Regions from separate parts of the Streptomyces sp. NPDC086549 genome, predicted to be linked through region 1. Evidence: riboswitches for the same ligand, from Rfam matches in the RefSeq annotation. Region 1 holds a riboswitch; each other region holds the start of a gene.
The links. A riboswitch is a leader RNA that binds a small molecule or an ion and turns the genes downstream of it on or off. The one in region 1 is predicted to bind cyclic di-AMP.

Region 1 (5,054 bases):
CCGCTCATGCCGCTACAGCTTCTCCACCGGCGCGTACCGCAGCACCAGCCGCTTCGGCTTCGCGTCACCGAAGTCGATCGTCGCCTGGGCGTTGTCCCCCTCGCCCGTCACCGCGAGGACCGTGCCGAGTCCGAACTGGTCGTGGGTGACCCGGTCCCCGACGGCCAGGGACACCACCGGCTTCGACGAGACCCGCCTCGTGGCGAACCCGGACGCACCCGCCGCCGACGAGCGCGAGCGGGACGAGGACAGCGAGGCCGCCACGCCGGACGCCGGTCCGGAGGACACCGGCGCCACCGCTCCCGTCCGCTTCCACTCCATATGGGCGGGCGGGATCTCCTCCAGGAAGCGGGACGGCGGGTTGTACGACGGCTGTCCCCAGGCACTGCGCATCGACGAGCGGGTCAGATAGAGCCGCTCACGCGCACGCGTGATGCCCACGTACGCCAGGCGCCGCTCCTCCTCCAGCTCCTTGGTCTGGCCGAGGGCGCGCATGTGCGGGAAGACGCCGTCCTCCATGCCGGTCAGGAAGACGACCGGGAACTCCAGACCCTTGGCGGTGTGGAGGGTCATCAGGGTGATGACGCCGGAGCCGTCCTCGTCGCCGTCGGGGATCTGGTCGGAGTCGGCGACCAGGGCCACCTTCTCCAGGAACTCGGCCAGCGTGCCCCCCGGGGCGGCAGCCCCCGGTGTCGCCGCGCCTTCCTCACGCTCCTGCTCGAACTCCAGGGCCACGGCGGCGAGTTCCTGGAGGTTCTCGATACGGGTCTCGTCCTGCGGGTCGGTGGAGGCCTGCAACTCGGCGAGGTAGCCGGTGCGTTCCAGTATCGCCTCCAGGACCGTGGCCGGTCCGGCGCCGGACTCCGCGATCGTACGGAGGTCCTCCATCAGCACGTTGAACCGCTTGACGGCGTTCGTCGACCGCGCCGCCATGCCGTACGCCTCGTCGACGCGGCGCAGCGCCTGCGGGAAGCTGATCTTCTCGCGCTGGGCGAGGGCGTCGATCATCGCCTCGGCGCGCTCGCCGATACCCCGCTTGGGGACGTTGAGGATCCGGCGCAGCGGGACCGAGTCCTCCGGGTTGGCCAGGACGCGCAGGTAGGCCAGGACGTCCCGGACCTCCTTGCGCTCGTAGAAGCGCACGCCGCCGACGACCTTGTAGGGGAGGCCGACGCGGATGAAGACCTCTTCGAAGACACGGGACTGGGCGTTGGTGCGGTAGAAGACGGCGACGTCGCCCGCCTTCGCCTCGCCCGCGTCCGTGAGGCGGTCTATCTCGTCGGAAACGAACTGTGCCTCGTCGTGCTCGGTGTCGGCGACATACCCGGTGATCTGCGCGCCCGCGCCCGCGTTGGTCCACAGGTTCTTGGGGCGGCGGGACTCGTTGCGCTCGATGACCGCGTTGGCAGCGGAGAGGATCGTCTGCGTGGAGCGGTAGTTCTGCTCCAGGAGGATCGTCGTCGCGTTCGGGTAGTCCTCCTCGAACTGGAGGATGTTGCGGATCGTCGCGCCCCGGAAGGCGTAGATCGACTGGTCGGCGTCACCCACGACGCACAGTTCGGCGGGCTGGAGGTCGTACTCGCCGGACGGTACGTCCACCGGGTGCTCGGCGGTGCCGACGAGCTCGCGCACGAGGGCGTACTGGGCGTGGTTGGTGTCCTGGTACTCGTCGACGAGGACGTGCCGGAAGCGGCGGCGGTAGTGCTCGGCGACGTCCGGGAAGGCGCGCAGCAGGTTGACCGTCGTCATGATCAGGTCGTCGAAGTCGAGGGCGTTCGCCTCGCGCAGCCGCGACTGGTACATGGCGTAGGCCTGGGCGAGGGTCTTCTCGAATCCGTCCGCGGCCCGGGCGGCGAAGTCCTCCTCGTCGATCAGCTCGTTCTTCAGGTTGCTGATCTTGGCGCTGAAGGACTTCGGCGGGAAGCGCTTGGGGTCGAGGTCCAGGTCGCGGCAGACCAGCGCCATCAGACGCTTGCTGTCGGCGGCGTCGTAGATCGAGAACGACGACGTGAAGCCGAGCCTCTTGCTCTCGCGGCGCAGGATGCGCACACACGCGCTGTGGAAGGTCATCACCCACATCGCGTTGGCGCGCGGACCGACGAGCTGCTCGACGCGCTCCTTCATCTCGCCCGCGGCCTTGTTGGTGAAGGTGATCGCGAGGATCTGGCCCGGGTGCACGTTCCGCTCGGCCAGCAGGTGGGCGATGCGGTGGGTGAGCACACGGGTCTTGCCGGAGCCGGCGCCGGCCACGATGAGCAGCGGGGAGCCGGCGTGGACGACGGCGGCGCGCTGGTTCTCGTTCAGCCCGTCCAGGAGCGCGGCGGCGTCGAGCACCGGGCGCGGGGCGCCGTCGCGGTAGTACTGGTCCCGGTCCGGCGGCGCGTCGAACTTCCCCCCGAACAGATCGTCCGGAACCGGTTCCGGAGCGTAATCGTCCTCGGGCGGCGGCGGAGGTTCCTCCTCGTGGCCGCGGGGGGCCTGGAGGCTCGCCAGGAAGCTGTCGTCAAAGAGGCTGCTCATCGCTCTCCGAGTCTAGGGCGCCCCACCGACAAACGACCGCCGCCCCGGGAACAAGGCCGGCCCCGCACGCAAGGGATCTTCCCGGCCTGTGAGCCGGACAACAGCCTCACGCTCCGGAAACGTGCCGTCACGCGGACGGAATCCCACCCTCAGGTCACAAAAATGTATCGGGCATATCGCCCATCAACCTTCACACGGGCCACACCAGTTGGCTACCGTCTCGGGCGGGCCGTACGACACCCACCGGCGAACGTCGCCGGGCCGCGCGGCCTCCGCCGAGTCCGGCGCGCCTCCTCGCGGCAGCCGGAGCCGGGGACCCACCGACCTTGGGGTGAATCGGTCCAACTCTCCTTCGGGAAAAGGACCGTAGGGCAACCCTTCCGAACCACCCGCCCGAACCCGACAGCTAACTCGGTAGGCGGAACACGGAAGGAGTCGCCTCTCTTGGCGTCGCACCGCAAGTCGCGCCCCGCAGGTACCCGCGTAGCAGGCATACGCACCCCCGCCCTCGCCACCGCCGCCCTCACCTCGGTCGCCCTGCTGTCCCAGACGGCCGAAGCCACCCCCTCCGCCGACGGCAACAAGCCGAGCGTCGAGGAGGTCGAGAAGAAGGTCGACGACCTCTACCGCCAGGCGGAGTCGGCCACCGAGAAGTACAACGCGGCCAAGGAGCAGGCCGGCAAGCAGCGCAAGCACGTCGATTCCCTGCTGGACGACGTGGCCCGGCGCACGGACAAGCTGAACAAGGCGCGTGAGGAGCTGGGCTCGTTCGCCGCGGCCCAGTACCGGACCGGCGCCGCCGCGCCCGACACCGCCACCTTCCTGCTCGCGGACGACCCGCAGGACTACTTCGACCAGACCCAGCTGATGGGCCGGCTGACCTCACGCCAGAAGGACGCGGTCGACGACTACGTCACCCAGCAGTCCGCGACCATGAAGAAGCGGCGGGAGGCCACTCAGAGCCTCGAAACGCTGACCGAGTCGCAGGACGAACTGAAGACCGCCAAGGCCACCGTCCAGACGAAGCTCGCCACGGCGCGCGAGCTGCTGTCCAAGCTGACGGTGGCGGAGAAGGCGCGGCTCGCGGCGATCGAGAAGCAGAAGCAGGAGGAGGCCGCGCGGAAGGCCGCGGAGCTCGCGAAGCAGCAGGCGGCGGCCGAGAAGGCGGCGGCGGAGAAGGCGGCACAGCAGACGGCCGGCTCCACGGGCTCGACGACCTCCACGGGTTCGACGGGTTCGTCCGGTTCGTCGACCTCCACCGGCTCGACCGGCTCGACCTCCGACTCCACCTACACCACCAAGGCGGAGAAGGCGATCGCCTTCGCCCGCGCGCAGATCGGCAAGCCGTACGTCTGGGGCGCCACCGGCCCCGGGTCCTACGACTGCTCGGGTCTCACCCAGGCCTCCTGGAAGGCCGCCGGAGTCAACCTCCCCCGCACCACCTGGGACCAGGTCGACGCGGGCACCACGGTCTCCCTCGCCGACGCAAAACCCGGCGACCTGATCTTCTTCTACGACGACATCAGCCACGTCGGCCTCTACATCGGCAACGGCATGATGATCCACGCCCCGAAGCCCGGCGCCTACGTCCGCGAGGAGTCGATCTACTACGGCGGCGAGTCGATCATCCACAGCGTGGTGCGACCGGCCTGAGTCTTTCGGGGCACGCGCCCGCGTGCCCCGCCCGAAAGACGCACACGGCTCCCTAGCATCGGGCCATGCCCGCCTCCTCCCTGCGCGTCTGGTGGAAGCGGCGGCCGCCGACGGCCGGGGCCGCCGTGATGGCGACCGGCATCGTGTCGACGGGGCTGCGTCTGGCGGGCTACGAGGCCGTGTCCCTGGTCGCCCTCGCGATGACCTGTGTCGCGTGGCTGGCGCTGGCGGTGGACTTCGGCGTGGGGCTGCTGTGGGAACGGGAGCGGTGGGCGGCCGAGGCCCGGACGCCGGGCGCGCTCACCGCCGTCGCCGCGACCTCGGTGCTGGGAACCTGCTTCTCGGCGCTGGGGTGGCAGGCTCTGGCCGCGGCGCTGCTCGCCCTTGCCGCGGTGCTCTGGCCGGTGCTGCTCAGCCTCGTCGTGCACCACTGGCACCGGCACATGCCCGGCTCCGTGTTCCTGTGCTGCGTGGCCACCCAGGGGCTCGCCGTACTGGGCGCCACGCTGGCCGGGGCCGAGGCGACGGCCTGGCTCGCGCACGCGACGCTCGTGCTGTTCTGGCTGGGGCTCGTGCTGTACGGGCTCGCCCTGGCCCGCTTCGACAGGCGACAGGTGGTCGAGGGCGCCGGGGACCACTGGATCGCGGGCGGCGCACTCGCCATCTCCGCCCTGGCCGGGGCGAAGCTGATCTCCGCCGACAGCCCGCGCCTGTACCTGTGGAACGAGGACGACCTCGGCGTCCTGCGCGAGATGACCGTCGGGCTTCTCGTCCTCGATCTGACCTGCTACGTCGTGCTCCTGGCCGCCGAGGTGGCACGCCCGCGACCGCGCTACGACGTGCGCCGGTGGGCGACGGTGTTCCCGCTGGGCATGTCGGCC
Region 2 (5,054 bases), on a different contig from region 1:
ATTCTTCGCCGTGTACGGGGCGTTCATGGTGCCCTCGTTCGGGCTGCTGACCTGGCTGGCGATCTGGACGCGGCAGCGCGAGCTGCGGACCGTACGGGAGGAGCTGCCGGCGTACGTCTTCGCCGGGTGGCTGGGCCCCGCCGAGCCGTTCGTGCTCGGCTCGATGCGGGCGCGCCAGATGGCCCGGGACTACGCCGGCCACCACCTGGGCAAGCCGGCGGCGCGCGCCGTGGGGCAGTACGAGGCGTACGCGACGAAGCTGGCGTTCCTGCGGCGCCGCGGGCTGCGGGGCCGTGCGGGGGCCGACTACGTGGCACGGGAGCGGGAGTTGCTCGCGGAGCTGTGGGAGCTGCGGCACGTCGCACGTCCGGCGATGGAGTACGCGGCACGGACGGCCGCGCCACGGCCGGTGTACGGGCCACCGGTGCCGTACGGGATGCCACTCCCGTACGGATACCCGACGGCGCCGTATCCCGCATACAACCCCTACCGGTCGTAGCGGGCCGGCAGGAACGGCAGGCCGGTTACGCCGACGCCTCCGTCAGCCTCCCCAGTTCCTCCTCCGACAGCCGCAGCTCGGCCACTTCCAGCAGCGCCGGAAGCTGCTCCACCGTGCGTGCCGAGGCGATCGGGGCCGTCACCGTCGGCTGGGCGGCCAGCCAGGCGAGGGCGACCGTGGCGACAGGAGCCCCGTGCGCGGCGGCGATCTCGTCCAGCGCGGTGAGCACCCGTGGGCCGCGCTCGGTGGCGAGGTGCTTCGCGGCGCCCTGGGCACGCGCGCTGTCCACCGTCGTACCGGGCCGGTACTTGCCCGTGAGGAAGCCGGCGGCCAGGGCGAAGTACGGGACGGCCGCGAGGCCGCTGCGGATGACGACGTCCTGCAGGGGGCCCTCGTAGGTGTCGCGGGAGACGAGGTTGTAGTGCGGCTGGAGCGCCACGTACCGCGCCAGGCCCTCGCGGTCGGAGAAGTCCAGGGAGGCCTGGAGGCGCTCCGGGGTGATGTTGGAGGCGGCAATGTGCCGTACCTTGCCCGCCTTCACCAGCTCGTCCAGCGCGCCGATGATCTCCTCGACCGGCACTTCGGGCTTGTCGAAGTGGGTGTAGTAGAGATCGATGTAGTCGGTGTCCAGGCGGCGGAGGGAGGCGTCGGCCGCGGCCCTGATGTTCGCGGCGGACAGGCCCTGGAAATCGGGGTGCTGGCTCACCTTGGTCGCGATCACCACGTCGGAACGGTTGCCGCGGGCCTTGGTCCACTTGCCGACGATCGTCTCGGACTCGCCGCCCGTGTGGCCCTCGACCCACGCCGAGTAGGAGTCCGCGGTGTCGACGAAATTGCCGCCGGCGGCCGCGTAGGCGTCCAGGACGGCGAAGGAGGAGGCCTCGTCGGCGGTCCACCCGAAGACGTTGCCGCCGAGGGCGAGCGGGAAGACCTCGAGGTCGGAGGAGCCGAGTTTACGAAGGGAAGTCATGTTCTGTGACAACGGCCACAGCAGAACGGAAGATTCCGGACGCACCCGCAAAGATCCCGTAAACACCTGACCGGCAGCCCTGACGTCGGGGGGGTGTCGTCAGGACTGCCGGGGATCGAAGAGGTGTCTCAGGGGTTGACGCCCCTGCTGCGGAGCCACGTCATCGGGTCGATGCCGGTGGCCTGGCCGCCGGGGTGGACCTCCAGGTGCAGGTGCGGGCCGGTGACGTTGCCGGTGGCGCCCACGCGGCCGATGACGTCGCCGGTGCCGACCTTCTGCCCGACCGAGACGCTGATCGAGGACTGGTGGCAGAACCACAGCTCGGTGCCGTCGTCGAGGGTGAGGATCGTGCGGTAGCCGTAGGAGCCTGCCCAGCCCGCCTCGGTGATCGTGCCGCTGTGAATGGCCTTGATGAGCGTGCCCGTGGGCGCGGCGAAGTCGAGGCCGGTGTGGTAGCCGGACGACCACATGGCGCCGGCCTCACCGAAGGTCGAGGTGATCGTGTACGAGGAGGTCGGCAGCGTGTACTGCTTGGCCAGCCGGGCCAGCCGCTCGGCCTCGGCCTTCTTCTTGGCCGCGGCCTCCGCCGCCGCCTTGCTGTCGGCGGCCTTGGCCGCGGCGGCCTTCTCCGCCTTGGCGGCCGCGTCGGCGACCTGCTTGTCGGCGGCGGCCACGACAGCGGCGGCGGCCTTGCTGTCGACCTGGCCCTGCTGCCTCTCGGCCTGGGCCATGATGCGGTTGCGCAGCGCCTCACCGGCGTCGGAGGCGCCCTGGGCGCTGTCGGCGGAGGTCATGCCGACGTTGCTGAGGGGGGTGGCGGAGCCCTTGGGGGCGTCCGAGGAGGCGTCGTCGCCGAGCAGGGAGCCGACGGAGGGCAGGTCGGGCATGGAGATGGACACCGGCGGCTTGCCGGTGTTGGCGCTGGCCATGCCGCCCGCGCCGACGGCGGCTATGACGCCGACGCCCAGGACCGTGGAGCTGCGGGCGAGTCCGCCGCCGCCGCGCTGCTTGGCGACGCGGTGCCGGCCGCGTACCGGGCTGATGGACTCCTCGGTGGGGTTCCATTCCTCCCAGGGGCCCTCGTCGGTGCGGTAGCTGCCGTAACCGAAGGTCTCGGTGTGCTCACTCGGCACGAACGGGGCTGTGGGGGCAGGCCGGTTGGACGCCACGCGGGCGCACTCCTTTCCTTCCGCCGCCTACCGGGTTAGCTGACGGGTTCGGAGCAGGAAGGTCTCCTACGCGCGTATACCGGCCGTTGCTCCACGGCGGCTTCCGCGTGATTCACCCCAAGGTGGTGGTTCCCCGGTTCCCTCGCGGGATTCGGCGCGTGCGCACGGAGCCGACTCTTGTGACGGCTGGGACGACCGCGCTGCGTTATCGAACGTTAATAGACCCCCGTGTCAGATTCCAAGCTGTTCTGCTTGATCGTTAATGTTTTTCGTGCGGGACTTACACGCCATGACCGGCGAAAAACGGGCGAGTTGACCGCGGTACATGAGTCACCGCGGTTTTGATGGTGACTCGGATGTTACGCGGAGGGCTGCCATCCGGTCACTCTTCGTGATATTCGGACTGGTTCACGGGCCGGTCCACGGGCTGGTTCACGGAACACACAGAAAACACAGCAAACACTCAGGGCCGGAATCCGTGTACTGGATTCCGGCCCTGAGCCTTGAGTAGCGGGGACAGGATTTGAACCTGCGACCTCTGGGTTATGAGCCCAGCGAGCTACCGAGCTGCTCCACCCCGCGTCGGTGTGCCTTAAGCATACGCCATGCTCAGGGGTGCAAGTGCACGGGTTTATTCGCGGGCCAGCAGATGGCGGTTCGGCGCCTTGGCCCGGCCCTCGTACTCGGGCAGTACGACGACGTCGACGCCCTGGCCCGCCAGCAGCCCGCTGCCGTCGGCCCCCGCCACGAACGTGTCCGGCTCCCGCCATGCGGTGACCACCCGCCGTACCCCCGCCTCCAGGATCAGCCGCGCGCAGGGAGCGGGCCGCGAGGCCCGCCGGGCGCAGGGCTCCAGGCTGCTGTACACCGTGGCGGCGGCCAGCCTCGGGTCGGCCGGGTCGATCTTGGCCAGCGCCGCCTCCTCGGCGTGCACGACCGGGTCGTCGCCCTCCCGCGAGTGGCCCCGCGCCAGCTCGGTCCCGTCCGCGGCGACCACGACCGCGCCCACGCTGAACGCCGTCTCCGAGGGCGGGCACAGCGCCGCCAGCTCGCAGGCGATGCGCATCCAGTGCCGGTCCGCCGCGGTGACCGACGCCCCGGTGCCGGGCGCTGTCGGCTCGTAGCGCATCAGCACGACGTCCTCGATGCGGCGCGTCTCCGCGAGCCGCAGCCGCCCGCCCTGGTAGCCCCCGGGGCCGAACAGCCGGGGCGCCCCCGGATCCCCCACGAAGAGCGGGGCGAGGACCAGCTGGAGTTCGTCGGCGAGGCCTTGGCGCAGCAGCTGGGTGTGGATGGTGCCGCCGCCCTCGACCATCAGGCGGCGCACCCCGCGCTCCGCGTACAGGTGCGTGAGCAGTGCTCGCCAGTCGAGGTCGGGGCCCAGCGGGACGATGTCGGCGGCGAGGCCGAGTCCCCGTGCGCGTTCGGCGCCCTTCTCCGTCGTGTAGAGGACCTTCTCGCCGCCCGTGTGCCAGAACTTCGCGTCCGGGTCCAGATCGCCGGAGCCGCTGACGGTGACCTTGAGGGGGTACTCGGGCCGGCCTGCGGCCAGGCGGGCGGCCCGCCGCTCGGGCGAGTTGACCAGGAGGCGCGGATTGTCGGCGCGGATCGTGCCGGCGCCGACCAGGATCGCGTCGACCGACGCGCGCACCTCGTCGACCCGGTCGAAGTCGGCCGGGCTGGAGAGCAGGAGCCGCTCGGGGCCGGTGTCGTCCAGGTAGCCGTCGAGGGAGACGGCGGCGGACAACAGGACGTACGGGTACGGCATCGACGCGCTCTCCTTGACGAAGGCTGACGGACGAGGACTGATGGAGGGGGACTGATGGACGAGGACTGACGTGCGGTCTTGGTTCAAGTTTGAAACAAACTTACACTGGCGGCATGACGACCCGCTGGCTCACCCCCGAGGAGCAGAGCGCCTGGCGCGCCTACATGGCCGGCAGCCTGCTCCTGGAGGACGCGATCGACCGGCAGCTCCAGCAGGACACCGGTATGCCGCACCTGTACTACTCCATCCTGGCCAACCTCTCCGAGGCGCCGGAGCACAAGCTGCGCATGACCGACCTCGCGGAGAAGTCGAAGATCACCCGGAGTCGGCTGACGTACGCCGTGACCCGGCTGGAGAAGGACGGCCTGGTACGGCGTGAGGGGTGCCCGACCGACAAGCGGGGCAGCACCGCCGCGCTGACCGACGACGGGATGGCCGTTCTGGAACGTGCGGCACCGGGTCACGTGGCGACCGTACGCGCCTCCCTCTTCGACCACCTCAGCCCCGAGCAGGTGCGGCAGCTGGAGGAGATCTTCGGCTCGGTCGCCGACGCGCTCCAGGGCGAGGACGCGGGGTGCGCGTCGGACGACGTGCCGTGGCGGCGCCGGTCGCCCAAGTCCTGTTCGTGACACCGGCATCAGATCCGCA
Region 3 (5,054 bases), on a different contig from region 1:
TTCTTTCCGTTCGAGATAGAGGCTACTCGTCAACTGGTCGAGAACAACCACGTCCAGATCAGATGTGCTCGGAAATGAGAAGATAACGAAAGGGCCGGTGATGCCGATGTGCGCTCCGGCGGCGAACGGCAAGACCTGAAGCCTCACTTGGGGCAGACGTGCCGCCTCCAGCAGGCGCTCCAGCTGCCGCGCCATGACGTCCGGACCACCGACCTCCCGTCGCAGCACCGCCTCGTCCAGCACGGCGCTCAGCTCCAGCGGCGGCTCCGACCGCAGCACGTCCTGCCGGGCCAGCCGCACCTCCACCAGCGCGTCCAGCCGCTCCTCGGCGTCGTCGAGCCCGCCCACGGCCGCCCGGGTCACCGCCCGCGCGTACTCCGGCGTCTGCAGCAGTCCCGGGACCACCGACGTCTCCAGCGTGCGCATCCCGCTCGCCTGCGACTCCAGGCTGATGAAGTCCCGGTAGGTGTGCGGCAGTACCCCGCGATAGGCGTGCCACCAGTGATGACGGCCGCCGACGTCGTCCGATCCCGCCAACACCATGAGCAGCTCGCGCAGTTGGCCGTCCGTCACGCCATAGGCGTCCAGGAGTAACCGCACATCGGCTGGTTTCACCCCACTGGCGCCCGTTTCGATACGGCTTACTTTCGACTGGTGCCAGCCCACCAGCCGGGCCGCCTCACCGCTCGTGAGACCCGCCTCGGTGCGCTGCATGCGCAGTTCGGCGCCCAGTTTCCGGCGGCGCACCGCGGGACCGTTCTGCATGGGCTACTCCTTACTCCTTCCGAGTCGCCCAAATACGGTCTGCCGTCGCAGAGTTCACCGCTTCGAGCGACAGATATATGCATATCTTGGTGGATCGCCACCCGTGACCGGCGCGGTAATGGCAGTCTGGCGACGAAGCACCAGTCCGGGACCGTACTCGAACCATCCGCACAGTGTCGGACTCCGGTCCCGTGGGAAAGGGACGACGTCGCCATGGCAGACCATCTGGAAGCATCCATCACTCTGCCGAGCGATCCCGCCTCGGTCTCCGCCGCCCGCTCCTACGTGATCGCCACCCTCGCGGAATGGGGCCTGCCCCCGGACACGGAAGTGGCCGACACCATCCGGCTCATCGTCTCCGAACTCACCACCAATGCCGTACAGCACACCTTCGGGCAGTCACCCACCTTCACGGTGGACATCGCGCTCGACCGCGACGAACACCTGCGCATCGGCGTCACCGACAGCCATCCGCGCTTCCCGAAGAGACTCCCCGCAGCTGTCCAGCAGGACAACGGCCGGGGCATGGTCATCATCCGCTGGCTCACCGTCGAGTGCGGTGGCAAGCTACGGGTCCGGCCCACCCGCGAGGGCGGCAAGACCGTCTCCATCGAACTGCCCTGGACAGTACCGGCCCAGCCGGTCACGGCCGCGGGACAACAGGAGCCGTAGCACTCACACCCCCTGTGTCTGGTGCGCACGCCCGAACGCGCCCCGCAGCAGGGCCCGGAAGGCGTCCGCGGCGGGCGTCGAGCCGTCGGCCCGGTACGCGACCGAGATCGTACGCCGCAACTCTCCCCCTTCCAGCGGGCGCACCCCGACCGGAGTCACCGCCGTCCGGGCCACCATCTCCGGTACGACCGCCACCCCGAGCCCGGCACTCACCAGCGCGCACACCACGGCGTACCCGGGGGTCGGCACCAGCAGCGCCGGAGCGGCCCCGGCCTCGACCAGGAGGGCCTCCACCGCACGCCGGGCCGCATGGTGCGGCGCCATGCTGACCAGCGGCTGCCCGGCGAGCCCGGCCAGCGGAAGCCGGGAGGAGGCGCTGCTCAGTTCGTGACCCGGGGAGGTCACCAGCACCAGCTCCTCGACCAGGACCGGCTCCAGGCCGACCGAGGACGGCACGGGGACGGACTCGGCCGGGTGATACGTGTGCGTCAGGGCCAGGTCCACCTCCCCGGCCGCCACCGCCGTCATGCCCGCCGGAGGGTCGTAGTCCGCGACCGACAGCTCGACGTGCGGATGCGCCCGGCGGAACGCGCTGAGCGCCGGCGGAAGCAGATGGACGCCCGCGGTGGGAAAGGTTCCCAGCCGGAGGGCGCCGCCCGACACCCCGGCCAGCCGCGCCAGCTCGTGCCGGGCCTGCTCCAGCTCGTCGAGGACCCGGCGGGCCCGTGCCGCCAGCAGCTCACCGGCGTCCGTCAGCCGTGCCCCACGGTGGTGGCGGACGAGCAGCGCCGTGCCCGCCTCCCGTTCCAGCTTGGCCAGCTGCTGGGAGAGCGCGGGAGGCGTGTAGCCGAGGCGCTCCGCGGCACGGGTGATCGATCCCGCTTCCGCGACGGCGACGAGGGCCGCGAGTCGTGTCGGGTCGTACATGGCCGGATCGCCTGCCTGGAGGTGCCTGTCTGAAGGCGCGTGCCTGAAGGCGCGAGCCCAAAGGATTGCTTAAGGACTACCCAGACTATTCGAAATACCTGCTGAAGGCCTCGGCCGGGCAGGCTGGACGCCATGGATGGACAGCTCATCGCCTTCACCGGCATCGCGGCCGGACTCGTCGCCATGCCGGGTGCGGACTTCACGGTCGTCGTACGCAACGCGTTGGTCTCCCGCCAGGCCGGCGCGGTCTGCGCGCTCGGCATCGCGGGAGGGCTCCTGGTGCACACCACGCTGGCGGTCGCCGGGGTCGCCACCGTGCTGGTGGCCGTTCCGGCGCTGTTCCGCGCGCTGCAGCTGCTGGGCGGCGCCTACGTCCTCCATCTCGGCGTCCGGACCCTGTGGACGCTGCGCGGGCCCACGGGGGAGCCCGAGGCGGCCGCGGCGGCCAAGACGCGCCCCCTCAGGCAGGGATTCGTCACCAACGTCCTCAACCCCAAGGCCTCACTGACCTTCCTGAGCCTGCTGCCGCAGTTCGTCCCGTCGGGCCACGCGGCGCTCCCCAGGACGCTGCTGCTCGCGCTGATCGTGTGCGCGCTGGCGCTGGCCTGGTTCCAGGTGGTGGCCCTGCTGGTCGACCGTCTCGGCCGGTGGCTGCGCCGGCCGCGGGCCGCCAGGGTCCTGCAGACGGGCACCGGAGTCGCGCTGACGGCCCTGGGCGCGGCCCTGCTCGTCGAACCGGTCCTGACGCTCCTGGCGTGACACCGCATCAGGCCGGGCCGGGAACCGAAGGGGTGGCGGCCCGGCAGGAGCCGTCACCCCCTCGGCGGGTCAGCTGACCCGGCCGTACCAGACGCTCCTCGTCCAGATCTTCTCCAGCTTCACCACGTCCCCGCTCTTCGGGGCGTGCCAGATCTTCCCTTTGCCGGCGTAGATGCCGACGTGGTAGACGCTGGAGCCAGAGTGGAAGAACACCAGGTCTCCGGCCTTGCGGCTCCTGGCCGAGATGTGGTGCGTCTTGTTGTACTGCTGGGCGGCCGTACGGGGCAGGGCCTTGCCCGCCTTCTTGTACGAGTACAGCGTCAGCCCGGAGCAGTCGAACCTCCGCGGCCCGGTGGCGCCCCACTTGTAGGGCGACCCCTTCTTGGAGGCCGCGACCTGGAGTGCCTTCGTCGCCATCGTCGCGGCCGAGGCGTCGGTGGCGACACCCGGGACCACGATCGAGCCGCCCACGGCGGCGATGGTGAGGGCCGAGGCCGTACCGGCCCGGGCCATGAGCGACGGGACACGATTGAGCGCAGTCATGCGCAACCCTTCGTCAGCCGCCTGTGAAGGATGACCTGTCGGATTCGGGCTGGCGAAGTTGCCCGGCCGTGTTGCCACGGCTTCACCCCAAGGGCTGCTCGGAACGAACAAACAGACGAACGAACATCCGTTCCGGCGACCCGTCTTGCTTGGGTCCTCCACTCCTGCCGATCCACTCCTGTCGACCGGTCATCCGGGCGGCGGCAGGATTCGGCGTCCGCCCGGACCGCCCCGCCGGTGTGGCGGGGGCTTGTCGTCAGACAGGGATCTTCACTCACAGGTGTCCGAAATACCCAATGGAATCGGGGATTTGTGGCGTTACTCACCACTCACCCGTTCGGGTGGACACTGCTGTGTTCGAGTCATGATCGAGGGGGTGAAGGACCTCCGGACCAGCATCGAAGCACCTCACCGTCCGTCTCGGGCAGGCGTGTTGCGCAACTCCGACGGCCTCACGAACGGACGCTCGACTACTCCGAACGGGGGTAAGCCTTTTGGGCCGTTTCAACTCCGCACGGGATCGGCACCGGACGGGCGTGCGTCAACCCGCGCCAACGGGCGGGACGGTGACCCGCGCGGTGCGGCGCTCGCCGTCCAGCACCCGCATCGCCCGCGCGAGAGTGTCCGCGTGCAGTTCCCTCTCGCCCCGCTGGTGCATCAGGGCCAGCGCGTCACGCAGGTCCGCCGCGGTACGGACCAGCGCCTGGGCGGCCCGCAGCCCGCGGTACGTGTCCCCGTGCTGTGCCGGGTTGATCCGGCCCAGCAGGTCGACCGCGTCGAGGTAACGGTCGATCAGTTCGCCCTCGGCCCGGGTCAGGGCGGGCAGGGGCGGCAGCTCCGGAGGCAGCATCGGCGGCTCACCTTCCGCCCGGCGCGGTGCGGGACGCCTTGCGGCTGGGGATGATCCCGTCCACCAGCCCGTATTCCAGCGCGCCTCGCGCGTCCAGGATCAGGTCCCGCTCCAGATCCTCGTGGACCTGCTGCGGACTGCGTCCCGTGTGCTGAACGAGCATTCCTTCGAGGAGTACGCGGACCCGGTCCAACTCCCTGGCCTGGATGTCGAGGTCGCTCGGCTGCCCCTCCACCGGCTCGGGCAGCGACGGCTGCCGGAGCAGCATGCGCGCGCCCGGCAGCGCGAACCGCTTGCCCGGCGTGCCGGCGGCGAGCAGGACCGCGGCGGACGAGCCGGCCTGCCCCAGGCAGATCGTCTCCACGTCGCAGTTGATGTACCGCATCGTGTCGTAGATCGCCGCCATCGCACTGAACGAGCCGCCCGGCGAGTTCAGGTACAGCGAGATGCCGCGGTCGGGGTCGGCGTGCTCGAGGTGCATGAACTGCGCCATCACATCGTTCGCCGCAGTGTCGTCGATCGGCGTGCCGAGGAACAC
Region 4 (5,054 bases), on a different contig from region 1:
GAAGTACTTCGGCTCGATCCCCGGCCACGACGGCAAGCCCGAGCCCCGCGACGGCTCGCTGCCGGACGTCATCGGCGGGCAGCTGCGCGAGGTCGTCGTGGAGGAGGTTCCGGCGCGGGCTCTGATGGCCGCCTACCGGCTCCCGCAGGACGGCACGCGCGCGGCGGACGCGGCCGACGTGGCGCTCACCATCATCGGCGGCGGCGAGTCCTCCCGCCTCTACAACCGGCTCGTACGGCGTGACCGTACGGCCGTCGCGGCCGGGTTCGGCCTGCTGCGGCTGGCCGGGGCGCCCTCCCTGGGCTGGCTGGACGTGAAGACCTCCGGTGATGTCGAGGTGCCGGTCATCGAGGCCGCCATCGACGAGGAGCTCGCCCGCTTCGCGGAGGAGGGCCCCACGTCCGAGGAGATGGAGCGCGCCCAGGCGCAACTGGAGCGCGAGTGGCTGGACCGGCTCGGCACGGTCGCGGGCCGCGCCGACGAGCTGTGCCGCTACGCGGTCCTGTTCGGCGACCCGCAGCTCGCCCTCACCGCTGTCCAGCGCGTCCTGGCGGTGACCCCGGAGGAGGTCCGGGAGGTCGCCCAGGCCCGCCTTCGCCCGGACAACCGCGCGGTGCTCGTCTACGAGCCCCTCTCCGCCGAGTCCGCGCAGCACACCGAGGACGAGGACTTTCCCGAGGACCCGGAGTCCGAAGCCACCGTCGAAGCCGGCGACGACCACGAGGAGGCGGCCAAGTGACCGAGCTCGCCGCGATGGAATTCCACCCCCAGCCCCACGCGGGCGAGGCGAAGCCGTGGGCCTTCCCGGCCCCCGAGCGCGGCACGCTGGAGAACGGCCTGACCGTTCTGCGCTGCCACCGCCCCGGCCAGCAGGTCATCGCCGTCGAGGTGCTCCTGGACGCACCGCTGGACGCCGAGCCGGCCGGTTTCGACGGCGTCGCCACGATCATGGCGCGGGCCTTCTCCGAGGGCACCGACAAACACTCCGCCGAGGAGTTCGCCGCCGAGCTGGAGCGCTGCGGCGCCACCCTGGACGCGCACGCCGACCACCCGGGCGTCCGCCTGAGCCTGGAGGTCCCGGCCTCCCGCCTCGGCAAGGCGCTCGGCCTGCTCGCCGACGCCCTCAGGACGCCCGCGTTCGCCGACAGCGAGGTCGAGCGGCTGGTCCGCAACCGCCTCGACGAGATCCCGCACGAGCTGGCGAACCCCTCCCGCCGCGCGGCCAAGGAACTCTCCAAGGAGCTGTTCCCGCCGACCTCGCGCATGTCGCGCCCGCGCCAGGGCACAGAGGAGACGGTCGAGAAGCTCGACGCGGCGGCCGTACGCGCCTTCTACGAGCGGCACGTCCGGCCCGCCACGGCCACCGCCGTGATCGTCGGCGACCTCACCGGCATCGATCTCGACGAACTGCTCGGCGACACCCTGGGCGGCTGGACCGGCTCCACGGCGCAGCCGCGGCCGGTGCCGCCGGTGACCGCCGACGACACCGGCCGGGTCGTCATCGTGGACCGTCCGGGGGCCGTCCAGACGCAGCTGCTCATCGGCCGTGTCGGCGCGGACCGGCACGACCGCGTGTGGGCCGCCCAGGTGCTCGGCACGTACTGCCTCGGCGGCACCCTGACCTCCCGCCTGGACCGCGTCCTGCGCGAGGAGAAGGGCTACACCTACGGTGTGCGTTCGTTCGGGCAGGTCCTGAGGTCCGCCCCGGACGGCACGGGTGCCTCGATGCTCGCCATCAGCGGCTCCGTGGACACCCCGAACACCGGTCCCGCGCTGGAGGACCTGTGGGCGGTGCTGCGCAAGCTCGCCGAGGAGGGCCTCACCGACCCCGAGCGCGACGTCGCCGTGCAGAACCTCGTGGGGGTCGCGCCGCTGAAGTACGAGACCGCGGCGGCCGTGGCGAGCACGCTGGCCGACCAGGTCGAGCAGTACCTGCCCGACGACTACCAGGCTGCGTTGTACCAGCAGCTCGCCGCCACCGGCACCGTGGAGGCCACCGCCGCGGTGGTGAACGCCTTCCCGGTGGACCGTCTGGTGACGGTACTCGTGGGTGACGCCGCCCAGATCAAGGAGCCGGTCGAGGCCCTCGGCATCGGAGAAGTCACCGTCGTTTCCGCCGAGTAGGGGCACGCGCGCGTGGGCCCTGATGACCGACGGGTCGTCAGGGCCCACGCGTGTTCCCCCAAGATGTCCGAATTGAGGCGGAGGTTGCCTGTCTGCCCTGTGGGATGCGCTACAAAAGCCGGGATCGGTTTGGGGATTGAAAGACCGCCCGCATAGCGTCGTCCAGGCTGTTCGTCGGGCAGTGCGCCGCACCCGCGGCACCGGACAGTCATCGCCGAGTCCCCGTACGGCGCGAGCCAGGGGAGCCGGGGACCCACAGCAGTCCCCTGGGGTGAATCGGACGCCCGCGCGCCGCGAGGGGGTCCGTAGGAGACCTTCCTGTTCCGAACCCGTCAGCTAACCCGGTAGGCGAGAGGGAAGGAAAGGACCAGCCACTACATGGCGTTCACGCGGGCCACCGGGAAGCACCGCCGTCCCAGCCGCATGCACCGCACCACCGTCGGCGCGGCGAGCGTCGCTGCCCTCGCCACCACCGGCGCCATCGGCACCCTGGCCGCCCCGGCGCTCGCCGCCGAGCCGTCCGTCGAGGACACCGGCCTCACCCCCGTCATCACCATCGGCGACTCGGTCGCCGAGCAGATCGACGCCCAGGCCGCCGCCCAGACGCAGGCCGCCGAGGAGAAGGCGGCCGAGGACGCCGCGAGCAAGAAGGCCGCAGAGGAGGCCGCCCGCAAGAAGGCCGCCGCGCTGGCCGAGAAGGAGCGCGAGGCCAAGGTGCGCGCCGCCCGCGAGGCCGAGCGCGAGCGCCTCAACGCGTTCGTGGCGCCGATCGCGAACTCGTACGTCTCCACCGGCTACCAGGCCAGCAGTTCCCTGTGGTCCTCCGGCTCCCACACCGGCATCGACTTCCACGCCGCGAGCGGCACCGCGGTGCACGCGGTCGGCTCCGGCACGGTCGTGTCGACCGGCTGGGGCGGGGCGTACGGGAACCAGATCGTGATCCGGATGGCCGACGGCATGTACACCCAGTACGGCCATCTGTCGTCCATCGGCGTCTCCGTGGGGCAGAAGGTCGTCCCCGGCCAGCAGATCGGCCTCTCCGGCGCGACCGGCAACGTCACCGGACCGCACCTCCACTTCGAGGCCCGGACGACCCCGGAGTACGGCTCGGACGTCGACCCCGTCGCCTACCTCCGCAAGCACGGCGTGAACGTCTGAGGACACGGCGCACCGCTTTCCGAAGCCCCGGCTCCCCGAGCCGGGGCTTTCGTCGTTTCGAACGCGCCGCTGTCCAAAAAATATCCATGGATTCCGGCTCGCCGTCGGAAATTCCCGCTCATTGCAATAGAGTCACGGAACACACGTCAAGCGGCGACGTTTCACGGGGATTAAGGCGGAGGTCGGTCATGCGTATTCCGGCGCACTCGGTATGCACGGCGATCCGGGACGACATCGTCGCGGGTGTCTACGAGCGCGGCAGCCGGCTCACCGAGGAACTCCTGGCCCGCCGCTACGGCGTCTCACGCGTCCCCGTCCGTGAGGCCCTGCGCACGCTGGAAGCCGAGGGCTTCGTGGTGACCCGGCGGCACGCGGGCGCGTGCGTCGCCGAACCGACCGAGCAGGAGGCCGCCGACCTGCTGGAGATGCGCATGCTCCTGGAGCCGCTCGGCGCCGCCCGGGCCGCGCAGCGGCGCACCGAGGCCCATCTCAAGGTGCTGCGCGGCCTTGTCAGGCTGGGCCAGGAGCGGGCCAGGAGCGGCAGCAGCGAGGATCTGCGCTCGCTGGGCGGCTGGTTCCACGAGACGCTCGCCCAGGCCTCCGGCAGCCACGCCCTGACCTCGATGCTGACCCAGTTGCGGCACAAGATCGCCTGGATGTACGCGGTGGAGGCGCCCGCCAACCCGGTGGAGTCCTGGGCGGAGCACGGTGCCGTCGTGGACGCGGTGGCGCGCGGCGACGGGGAGCGCGCGCGGGCGATCACGGCGCTGCACGCCGAGCGCGCGACATCCGCGCACCGGCTCCGTTTTCCCGGCGGTGGCGACCGGCTGGAACGTGTGAGGACTTCGCAACATGCCGTAAACATCTCGGGTCCGCGGCATTAACACGGACGCCGTATACAAAGAGGTGTTATTCGGCGGACGCGTATTTCTGTTGCCCTAATTCTTGCATGCCTGGAATTTCTGCGAGAATACGGCGGAGCCGCGCCGTCCGAAAGGGCTGACGCGGCTCCGGCGTTCGGTGCGGTGGCTCAGACGGTCTCGGGCAGTTCCTCGAGACCCTCGGCGACCAGCTTCGCGAGACGGTCCAGGGCGATGTCCGCACCCTCGGCGTCGGAGGCGAGGACGATCTCCTCGCCGCCCTGGGCGCCCAGGCCCAGAACGGCGAGCATGGAGGCCGCGTTGACGGGGTTGCCGTCGGCCTTGGCGATCGTCACGGGGATGCCGGAGGCCGTGGCGGCCCGGACGAAGATGGAGGCGGGGCGGGCGTGGAGGCCCTCGGCCCAGCCGACGTTGACGCGGCGCTCAGCCATGTGATGCTGCCCTTCACTTTTCAGGGTTGTCTAGACCAGTTTCCCACATCGTGAAGCATGTCCGGAGCGGTCCTGTGTCCCGCTCCGGAGGTGGCGTCGGACCTCGGCCTCGATCCGACTTCCGTCCTCCACAGACTGCCTCGCGCCGTTGTCCGACGCGAGCCGTACTCTGGGGCCCATGCAGACCTCGGCGGGCCGGCAGGACCGGCACGAGTACCCCGCCCACTGGGAGGCGGACGTGGTGCTGCGCGACGGGGGTACCGCGCGCATCCGGCCCATCACCGTTGATGACGCCGACCGCCTGGTCAGTTTCTACGAGCAGGTCTCGGACGAGTCGAAGTACTACCGCTTCTTCGCGCCGTACCCACGACTGTCCGCCAAGGACGTCCACCGCTTCACGCACCACGACTTTGTGGACAGGGTGGGACTCGCCGCCACGATCGGCGGCGAGTTCATCGCA

Region 2: it holds a riboswitch for cyclic di-AMP, as region 1 does, so the genes downstream of both, ACIPSA_RS24590 (M23 family metallopeptidase) here and ACIPSA_RS09975 (NlpC/P60 family protein) in region 1, are expected to answer to the same signal.
Region 3: it holds a riboswitch for cyclic di-AMP, as region 1 does, so the genes downstream of both, ACIPSA_RS32390 (C40 family peptidase) here and ACIPSA_RS09975 (NlpC/P60 family protein) in region 1, are expected to answer to the same signal.
Region 4: it holds a riboswitch for cyclic di-AMP, as region 1 does, so the genes downstream of both, ACIPSA_RS40680 (M23 family metallopeptidase) here and ACIPSA_RS09975 (NlpC/P60 family protein) in region 1, are expected to answer to the same signal.

Annotation. Positions count from the first base shown of each region.
Region 1 is NZ_JBIVBS010000002.1:726,906-731,959, forward strand. Features, by position in the region: gene pcrA (DNA helicase PcrA) at 13-2,520, opposite strand; cyclic di-AMP (ydaO/yuaA leader) riboswitch at 2,784-2,956, shown strand; gene ACIPSA_RS09975 (NlpC/P60 family protein) at 2,965-4,173, shown strand; gene ACIPSA_RS09980 (tellurite resistance/C4-dicarboxylate transporter family protein) at 4,239-5,054, shown strand, end outside.
Region 2 is NZ_JBIVBS010000007.1:426,149-431,202, reverse strand. Features, by position in the region: gene ACIPSA_RS24600 (PrsW family intramembrane metalloprotease) at 1-499, shown strand, start outside; gene ACIPSA_RS24595 (aldo/keto reductase) at 525-1,469, opposite strand; gene ACIPSA_RS24590 (M23 family metallopeptidase) at 1,598-2,638, opposite strand; cyclic di-AMP (ydaO/yuaA leader) riboswitch at 2,646-2,805, opposite strand; tRNA gene ACIPSA_RS24585 (tRNA-Met) at 3,147-3,220, opposite strand; gene ACIPSA_RS24580 (dihydrofolate reductase family protein) at 3,270-4,406, opposite strand; gene ACIPSA_RS24575 (MarR family winged helix-turn-helix transcriptional regulator) at 4,520-5,035, shown strand.
Region 3 is NZ_JBIVBS010000012.1:132,080-137,133, reverse strand. Features, by position in the region: gene ACIPSA_RS32410 (helix-turn-helix domain-containing protein) at 1-765, opposite strand, end outside; gene ACIPSA_RS32405 (ATP-binding protein) at 979-1,437, shown strand; gene ACIPSA_RS32400 (LysR family transcriptional regulator) at 1,441-2,364, opposite strand; gene ACIPSA_RS32395 (LysE family translocator) at 2,497-3,123, shown strand; gene ACIPSA_RS32390 (C40 family peptidase) at 3,193-3,666, opposite strand; cyclic di-AMP (ydaO/yuaA leader) riboswitch at 3,670-3,892, opposite strand; gene ACIPSA_RS32385 (hypothetical protein) at 4,208-4,516, opposite strand; gene ACIPSA_RS32380 (ATP-dependent Clp protease proteolytic subunit) at 4,524-5,054, opposite strand, start outside.
Region 4 is NZ_JBIVBS010000018.1:122,085-127,138, forward strand. Features, by position in the region: gene ACIPSA_RS40670 (M16 family metallopeptidase) at 1-739, shown strand, start outside; gene ACIPSA_RS40675 (M16 family metallopeptidase) at 736-2,124, shown strand; cyclic di-AMP (ydaO/yuaA leader) riboswitch at 2,327-2,490, shown strand; gene ACIPSA_RS40680 (M23 family metallopeptidase) at 2,503-3,282, shown strand; gene ACIPSA_RS40685 (GntR family transcriptional regulator) at 3,471-4,166, shown strand; gene ACIPSA_RS40690 (HPr family phosphocarrier protein) at 4,313-4,594, opposite strand; gene ACIPSA_RS40695 (GNAT family N-acetyltransferase) at 4,773-5,054, shown strand, end outside.